DNA from 2 places in the Stenotrophomonas sp. YJH_SMC_54 genome. Region 1 is predicted to be linked to the other one. Evidence: riboswitches for the same ligand, from Rfam matches in the RefSeq annotation. Region 1 holds a riboswitch; the other holds the start of a gene.
What was found. Region 1 has a riboswitch for glycine ahead of AC5P5S_RS06325 (trimeric intracellular cation channel family protein). Riboswitches for the same ligand answer to the same signal wherever they lie in the genome.
Positions count from the first base shown of each region.

Region 2: linked by a shared signal. The riboswitch ahead of gcvP (aminomethyl-transferring glycine dehydrogenase) and the one ahead of AC5P5S_RS06325 (trimeric intracellular cation channel family protein) in region 1 are both predicted to bind glycine.

Region 1 covers NZ_JCAFRS010000004.1:136,205-140,724, reverse strand. Annotated here, with positions in the region: gene AC5P5S_RS06345 (NAD(P)/FAD-dependent oxidoreductase) at 1-617, shown strand, start outside; gene AC5P5S_RS06340 (hypothetical protein) at 709-1,164, opposite strand; gene AC5P5S_RS06335 (nuclear transport factor 2 family protein) at 1,170-1,601, opposite strand; gene AC5P5S_RS06330 (GIY-YIG nuclease family protein) at 1,673-1,948, opposite strand; glycine riboswitch at 1,989-2,078, shown strand; glycine riboswitch at 2,092-2,197, shown strand; gene AC5P5S_RS06325 (trimeric intracellular cation channel family protein) at 2,280-2,897, shown strand; gene AC5P5S_RS06320 (3-deoxy-7-phosphoheptulonate synthase) at 3,066-4,139, opposite strand; gene AC5P5S_RS06315 (hypothetical protein) at 4,435-4,520, opposite strand, start outside.
Region 2 covers NZ_JCAFRS010000002.1:265,658-270,177, reverse strand. Annotated here, with positions in the region: gene gcvP (aminomethyl-transferring glycine dehydrogenase) at 1-2,358, opposite strand, end outside; glycine riboswitch at 2,421-2,523, opposite strand; gene AC5P5S_RS03555 (multidrug effflux MFS transporter) at 2,823-4,049, shown strand; gene AC5P5S_RS03550 (siderophore-interacting protein) at 4,190-4,520, shown strand, end outside.

The sequences.
Region 1 (4,520 bases):
GCCGCCAGCTGGAAAAGCTGGGCGTGGAAGTGCTGACCGGTACCCCGGTGAGCGACATCGACAGCCAGGGCTTCACGCTCGGTGACCAGTTCGTACCGGCCCGCACCGTGGTCTGGGCCGCCGGCGTGGCCGCTTCACCGCTGGCGCGCACGCTGGACGTGCCGCTGGACCGCGCCGGCCGCGTGCCGGTGCAACCGGACCTGACCCTGCCCGATCACCCGGAGCTGTTCGTGGCCGGTGACCTGGCCGCACTGAGCCAGGCCGACGGCAAGCCGGTACCCGGCGTGGCACCCGCTGCCAAGCAGATGGGCAAATACGTGGCCGAGGTGATCCGCGCACGCCTGCACGGCAAGCCCGAGCCCGGCCCGTTCAAGTACGCCGACTACGGCAACCTGGCCACCATCGGTCGCATGGCCGCGATCGTGCACCTGGGGCGGCTGCAGCTGTCGGGCGTGCTGGCCTGGTGGTTCTGGCTGGCCGCGCACGTGTTCTTCCTGATCGGCTTCCGCAACCGCATCGTGGTGCTGCTGAACTGGGCCGTGGCGTACTGGAGCTACCAGCGCAGCGCACGCATCATCTTCGGCGATGACCAGGAAGACCGGCGACCGAGGCGGTAGTGCCCGCCGCTGGCCGGCTGCCACGCGGTCCGATCCCTTTCCGCAGGAAAGGGCTCTGACTCCGTCAACATCATCCATGCATGGCGTGGATCTACCGCTTCATCGGGCCGCCGGGCGCCCGCCGTTTCGACCATGCGCGGCAGAAGTCCTCCTTCCTTGCGGTGTCGGCAATCTGCGCGGCACTCCAGTTGCGGGTAATCCAGATCGTCAGTGCCGTGCTGCTCAGATGCCAGCGCAGCATGTCGTGCCGTGGCTGCCGCCAAAGATGGCGGCGGGCAATCCAGAACGCCTCCCGTTCCACCTCTGGCACCTTCTTCTTCATCGCGTCGTCGTCGAAGAACTGCGCGGCGAAACTCCAGGGATTCATCGGCTGAAATCCTGTTCGCGGTTCACTGCTGCACGCAGCCACACCACTGGGCGCACGGTCTGCTGGCTTCGGCCAACCGCCCACCAGGGCAAGCCCGAGCAGGTACAGCAGGCCAGGCAGCAGTGCGATGCCGGCGGCCAGTACGACGACGGAGACCCATGCCTTACCGGCGGCACGCATCGTGCTCACTTCGCCTTCGGTTTCGGGTACCACAACGCGTTGACGATGACCCAGCGCTGGTCGAAGCGCCCCATGTGGAAGTAATCGACGAACCACGGCGTTTCCAATCGCACCGAGGCGGCATTGCCGGTCACGTCCAGCACCGTGCAGCGGCGGTCCCATTGATCCTTCGGGGTTTTCAGCGCGCCCTGCTTCGTCAGCGCGACCAGTTCTTCCTTCGACATGCGGCGCAGGCCCAGCCGCTCGTCGGGCGTATCGCCGAGGACCGCGCGCTTGGCCAGGTCCGGGTGCAGGGAGCGGGCGACGCGCTGCGGGTCGGCCTCCAGCTGGCCGTCGACGTAGTCATGGCAGGTGGCTTCGATGGCCGCGAGGGTGGCCGGGTCGGCAGCGGGACTGGTTGACGCGGAGAGAGCGAACAACAGGGCGACGGTGGACATCCGGGTCTCCAGCGCTGAGGGCTGGGCGATCATCGCATGGCGGCACAGAGGCATCCATGTATGCCATGGATCTACAGGGACCCAGCATCCACCGCCTGCAGCCAGGCCAGCTTGCGTTCGCGCGGCTGCTGCTTGAGCTGCCATTCGGCCCGCGAGGCGGCGGCCCGGTCCGGGTACTCGCGCACGGCCAGCACCCGCAGCGGCGGCCGGGCCCGGGTGTAGCGCGCGCCCTTGCCAGCCTGATGGGCGGCGAAACGCGCGTCCACGTCGGTGCTGATGCCGGCGTAATAGCTGCCATCGCGACATTCGAGCAGGTACAGGAACCACGGGCGGAGGGACGGGGCCATGCCCGGATTATGCCGTGCTGCACTGCAGCGGATATACTGGCGCCCGAATGCAGGAGAGAGGCGCCGCGCTGGCGCCCGCCGAAGGCGCAGGCTCCCATGATCGCTCAGGCCGGTGGGCTGGAATCCCACCAACCATGCATTCGACTCGCCGAGCTGGAGAGAGGTCACCGGGCATGCCCGGGACGATCCGCCGAAGGGGCACGCGGCCCATGCCGCTGAACTCTCAGGCAAAAGGACAGCGGGAGCGGCACCGGTCATCGTCATTCCGTCATTGCGCAGGCAATGGCGGCGTCCGCGCATGGCCGGCCCCACCGCGCCCGGAGCCTGCCCCATGTTGCTGTCCATCATCTACCTGATCGCCATTTCCGCCGAAGCCATGACCGGCGCACTTTCTGCCGGCCGCCGCCGCATGGACCTGTTCGGCGTGGTCATGATCGCCTGCGTCACCGCCCTCGGCGGTGGTTCACTGCGCGACATCCTGCTCGGCCACTACCCGCTGGGCTGGGTGAAGCATCCCGAGTACCTGGGCTTCACCGTGTGCGCGGCGCTGATCGCCACCTGGGTGGCGCGCTGGATGCACCACTTCCGCCGCACCTTCCTGGTGCTCGATGGCCTGGGCCTGATCGCCTTCACCCTGATCGGCTGCTCGATTGCGCGCGAAGCCGGCCATGCGATGCCGATCGTGCTGATCGCCGGCATGCTGACCGGCGCGTTCGGCGGCGTGCTGCGCGACATCCTCTGCAACGAGGTGCCGCTGATCTTCCAGAAGGAGCTGTACGCGATCATCGCACTGCTGACCGGCGCGGCCTACCTGTTGCTGCTGCACTGGGGCGTGGCCGACGCCACCGCGATCCTGTGCTGCCTCGGCGGCGGCTTCGCGCTGCGCCTGCTGGCGATCCACTACCGCTGGGAAATGCCGAAGTTCGTGTACCACGACGAAGTGCATTGAGGTTCGCGCGGCGGAATCCGCACCACCCCGGCGATGTACCTGGCGCTGTCGCTCATGCGCAGCGCCAGGCGCATCGCCGGTGCAGATGGGCCGGTCTCCAACTCCGACCGGCCCTGATCGCGGCCGCACCCCCGCAGGCGCTGGCCGCCATCCACACACGTGCCGCACTCAAGCGGCTTCGGACACCTTCACGTCGCGACGGGCGCGCACGGCCGCGGCCAGTCGCTCCAGCACCGTCACGGTGGTGTCCCAGTCGATGCAGCCATCGGTGATGCTCTGCCCGTAGACCAGCGGTTGGCCTTCCACCAGTTCCTGGCGACCACCGACCAGATGGCTCTCGATCATCACACCGACGATGCGCTGTTCACCGTCTTCCAACTGAACGGCGATGTCCTCGATCACCTTCGGCTGGTTGTCCGGATTCTTCAGGCTGTTGGCATGGCTGGCGTCGATCATCAGACGAGTCGGCAGCTTGGCCTTGGCCAGCGCCTGGCAGGCCTCGGCGACACTGCCTGCATCGTAGTTCGGCTGCTTGCCGCCGCGCAGGATCACATGGCAATCCGGGTTGCCAGTGGTCGACACGATGGCGGTGCCGCCCTGCTTGGTGACCGACAGGAAGTGATGCGGATTGGAGGCCGCACCCACCGCGTCGGCGGCGATCTTCACGTTGCCATCGGTGCCGTTCTTGAAGCCGACCGGGCACGACAGCCCCGAGGCCAGTTCGCGGTGCACCTGGCTTTCGGTGGTGCGCGCACCAATGGCGCCCCAGGCCACCAGATCGGCGATGTATTGCGGCGAGATCACGTCGAGGAACTCGACGCCGGCCGGCAGGCCGAGCTTGTTGATGTCGCGCAGCAGGCCACGGGCGATGCGCAGGCCCTTGTCGATCCTGAAGCTGCCGTCCAGGTCCGGATCGTTGATCAGGCCCTTCCAGCCCACCGTGGTGCGCGGCTTCTCGAAGTACACGCGCATCACGATTTCAAGTTCCCCGGCCAGCGCGTCACGCAGCGGCTTCAGGCGCTGGGCGTACTCGATGGCGGCCTTCGGGTCGTGGATCGAGCATGGGCCAACCACCACTGCCAGGCGGTCGTCACGGCCATGCAGGATCTGGTGCAGGGCCGCGCGCGAGGCGCTGACGGTGTCGGAGGCTTCATCGTCACACGGCAGCATCGCCAGCAGCTGGGCAGGCGGTGTCAGCGGTTCGATGGTGCGGATACGCAGGTCGTCGGTGTGCGGGGGCATTGGGGGAGGTCTCCGGAACGTTGGGGGTCCCCAGCGTGGCGGCATGAAAAAAGCCGCCAGGTTCGCTGGCGGCTTTCGGGAATGCGTCTGAAGCTTTCTTCAGGGTGAGCGCAGTCCTTCCTCCGCCAGTGGCTTCGGAAAGTAATACCAGTAAAAGCGGGTGGCGGCTGCGTTCATGGGTTGTATTGATAGCACAGCTTTTGCGCAGTGCAAAATGTTTCATCCGCAACTGGGGACGCGGTTCAGCGAGATGCGCGCCGGCCCTGCCCACGCGGCGGCAACCACGCAACGTCGCTCATTTGCCATGCACTTCCACGTCCAGCAGCAGGCCCTCATGGATGTCGGCCCAGCGTTCCAGCACGCGATCCAGTTCCTGCCGGG
Region 2 (4,520 bases), on a different contig from region 1:
GGCCAGGCGCTTGGCGATGTAGTTGGCGTTGAGCTGCGCGACCTGGGTGGCCTTGCGCAGGCCTTCGCGGCCCATCATCGCGATGTACATCCAGCTGATCGGCAGGATCGAGGCGCTGCCGAAGCTGGCGGCGCTGACCATGCCGACCGGGCCGTTGTCACCCAGCTTGCCCGGCAGGAACGGGGCCAGGTGCTCCTTGACCGCGCACGGGCCGACGCCCGGGCCGCCGCCGCCGTGCGGGATGCAGAAGGTCTTGTGCAGGTTCAGGTGCGAAACGTCCGAACCCCACTTGCCGGGCTTGGCCACGCCGACCAGGGCGTTCATGTTGGCGCCGTCGGTGTACACCTGGCCGCCGTGCTGGTGGATGATCTCGCAGATCTCGACCACCTCTTCCTCGAACACGCCGTGCGTGGACGGGTAGGTCATCATGATCGCGGCCAGGCGGTCGCTGTACTTCTCGGCGTTGAGGCGGATGTCTTCCACATCGACATTGCCGTTGGCATCGGTCTTGGTGACCACCACCTTCATGCCGCACATCTGCGCCGAGGCCGGGTTGGTGCCGTGCGCCGAATCCGGGATCAGGCAGATGTCGCGGTGGCCTTCGCCGCGCGAGCGGTGGTAGGCGCGGATCGCCAGCAGGCCGGCGTACTCGCCCTGTGCACCGGAGTTCGGCTGCAGGCTGACCGCGTCGTAGCCGGTGCATTCGACCAGCATCGCTTCCAGCGTATCGATCAGTTCCTTGTAGCCCAGCGCCTGGTCGGCCGGCACCAGCGGATGGATCTGCGAGAACTCCGGCCAGGTCACCGGGATCATTTCGGCGGTGGCGTTGAGCTTCATCGTGCACGAGCCCAGCGGGATCATCGTGCGGTCCATCGCCAGGTCCTTGTCGGCCAGCGAGCGCAGGTAGCGCAGCAGTTCGTGCTCGCTGTGGTGGGTGTTGAACACCGGGTGGGTCAGGAACGCGGACTGGCGCAGCAGGCCGGCCGGCAGCGCATCGGCGGTGCTGGCATCCAGCGCATCGACATCCAGCGTGGCACCGAACACGGCAGCCACGGCAACAATGTCGGCGCGGGTGGTGGTTTCGTCCAGGCTGATGCCGACCGAGTCGCTGTCGATCGCGCGCAGGTTGTAGCCGGCGGCGCGGGCCTTGGCATGGATCTCATCGGCGTGCACGCCGGTGACATGCAGGGTGTCGAAGAAGTCGCCACCAACCTGCACGCCGGCATTGCGCAGCGCCGCGGCCAGGATCGAGGCCAGGCGATGGGTGCGGCGGGCAATGCGGGTCAGGCCGTCCGGGCCGTGGTAAACGGCGTACATCGAGGCCATCACCGCCAGCAGCACCTGCGCGGTACAGATGTTGGAAGTCGCCTTCTCGCGGCGGATGTGCTGCTCGCGGGTCTGCAGGGTCAGGCGGTAGGCCGGGTTGCCCTGGGCATCGACCGAAACGCCGATCAGGCGGCCCGGCATCGAGCGCTTGTAGGCGTCACGGCAGGCCATGAAGGCGGCGTGCGGGCCACCGAAGCCGAACGGCACGCCGAAACGCTGGCTGTTGCCGACCACGATGTCCGCGCCCCATTCGCCCGGGGCGGCCAGCAGGGTCAGGGCCAGCAGGTCCGTGGCCACGGCCACCAGGCCGCCGCGTGCGTGCACGGCATCGACCAGCGCCTTGTAGTCGCCCACCTGGCCGAAGGTATCCGGATACTGCAGCAGCAGGCCGAAGGCTTCCGCTTCCAGCGCTTCGGCCGGGGTGCCGACGCGCAGCACGATGCCCATGGGCTCGGCGCGGGTACGCAGCAGTTCCAGCGTCTGCGGATGCACGGCGTCGTGCACGAAGAAGGTGTCCGACTTGGACTTGGCCGAACGCTTGGCCAGGGTCATCGCTTCAGCAGCGGCGGTGGCTTCGTCCAGCAGCGAGGCGTTGGCGATTTCCATGCCGGTCAGGTCGGCGCACAGGGTCTGGAAGTTGATCAGCGCTTCCATGCGGCCCTGCGAGATTTCCGCCTGGTACGGGGTGTAGGCGGTGTACCAGGCCGGGTTTTCCAGGATGTTGCGCAGGATCACGTTCGGCGTGTGGGTGCCGTAGTAGCCCTGGCCGATGAAGCTGCGCAGCACGGTGTTCTTGTCGGCGATCGCACGGATCTTCGCCAGTGCCTGCACTTCGGTCATCGACTCCGGCAGCGCCAGCGGCGCCGGCGACTTGATCTTGGCCGGCACGATGGCATCGGTCATCGCATCCAGCGACGCGTGGCCGACGACGTCGAGCATCTGCGCGATCTCGGCGTCGTTGGGGCCGATGTGGCGCTCGACGAACGCGTTGTGGTGCTCGAGCTCACGCAGGGAAGGGGTGTTCTGGGACATGGCGAAGGATCCGTCAGGAAAGGGCACACGCACGGGCACAAGCCGCCGGTCGGCGGTCTGCGGGGCGCCCCTCTGTCCTTTTGCCTGAGAGTTTAAAAGCGCGGCGGACCGCAGCTTCGTGCCCCTTCGGCGCCGGATCGAACCGGTCTCTCCAGAGTTGTGTTACGGGTGGTATCGGGCCTGAGCGATTACGGGCGTTGCGCCTTCGGCAGCGGTGTTCCGCTTCTCCCACCGTGTTGCCCGCCGATTATAGCCCGTTGCGGGCGCGGCGGCCGCCTTCGGACCTGGCGGCCGCGCCTGAATGGCCGATGGCCCGTCCGTGCGTTTTGTGCACTGCTGCATGGCATCAGGCGCAATCCCCACCTATGATGGGGGGATACCCGAATTCATCTGGCGCCGTCCCTGCTGCAGGGGACCGGCGCCCGCCGTGCGTGCCGCGCATGGCCCTGCCGGACGCCTTTCCCATGACCGCCGCTGTTGCTCCCTCCACCCGCCGCATGGCCCTGCTGCTCGCCGGCCTGGCCATGTTCGGTCCGTTCTCGATCGACACCATCTTCCCCGCGTTCCCGCAGCTGGCCCAGCGCCTGGCGGTGGACGAGGTGGCGGTGCAGCAGACCATCAGCGTGTACCTGCTGTTCTACGGCCTGATGAGCCTGGCGCACGGCCCGCTGTCCGATGCCTGGGGCCGCAAGCGGGTGATCCTCGGTGGCCTGGTGGTGTTCGTCGGCGCTTCGGTCGGCTGCGCGCTGTCCACCGACCTGACCACGCTGCTGGCGTTCCGCGCGCTGCAGGGCCTGTCAGCGGGCGTCGGCATGATCGTCGGCCGCGCGGTGATCCGCGACCTGTACCACGGACACGACGCGCAGCGCCTGATGAGCCAGGTTTCGATGCTGTTCGGCATCGCTCCGGCCATCGCACCGATCATCGGCGGCTGGATCCTGCTCAGTGGCGCTGGCTGGCCACTGATTTTCTGGTTCCTGGTGGTGTTTGCGCTGATCCTGCTGGCGGCCACTGCACGCTACCTGCCGGAAACCCATCCGGTGGAGGCACGGGTGCCGTTGTCACCGCGCGTGCTGCTGCGTGATTACGTGCGCATCGGTTTCAACCCGCGGTTCCTGCGCCTGGCGCTGGCCGGCAGCATCGGTTTCGGCGGCATTTTCCTGTACATCTCCTCGGCGCCGGTGTTCGTGATGCAGCACCTGCATCTGGGCGAGGGTGGTTTTGCCTGGCTGTTCATCCCCACCATCGGCGGCATGACCACCGGCTCGTTCCTGTCCGGGCGCATGGCCGGGCACACCACGCCCACCCGCCAGGTGTCCATTGGTTTCGGCCTGTGTGCGCTGTCGGTGCTGCTGAATGTCGGCTACGTGGCGCTGTCGCCGCAGTTCGTGCTGCCGTGGGCGGTGCTGCCGATCTTCCTGGGCGGCATGGGCATGGCATTGATCTTCCCGATCCTGGCGCTGGCGGTGCTGGACATGTACCCGCACCAGCGCGGCCTGGCTTCGTCGCTGCAGGCCTTCGTGCAGCTGATGATCAGCACGGTGGTGGCCGGCGTGGTGTCGCCGCTGCTCAGCGCCAGCCCGCTGCACCTGGCGCTGGGGCAGGCCGCGTTCTTCGCCGCCGGCTTCGTGTTCTGGTACTGGGAACACCAGCGTGAACGCGCGGCACAGGCGGCCTGCACGGGCCATTGAGCAGCGCGCAGGGGTAGGGCCGGCCGCTTTGCCCGCAACGCTTGCGAAGAGGAACGACCGGACTAGGCTGGGCACTCCAGCCAGCCGGTGCGTGGATGCACGACAGCCAGCCAATCCGATGTCGTTGCATGAGGTTCCCCATGGCTGCGCAGCAGACCTACCGCCTGTTCGAGGTGGCGCTGAAGGAGCGCCGCGTTCTTTCCCCTTCCCTGGACCGCATGGTGTTCACCGGTGCCGACGTGGCGCGGATGAAGACCGAAGGCCCTGACCAGCGCATCAAGGTGTTCTTCCCCTTGCCCGGCCAGGAGGTGCCGCAGGTCCCCAGCGGTGAAGACTGGTACCCACGCTACCGGGCCCTGCCGGACGACAAGCGCCCGCCGATGCGTACCTACACCATCCGCCAGTTGCGCGCCGAGCAGGGCGAGGTCGACGTCGATTTCGTCATCCATGGCGAAACCGGCCCCGCCTCGC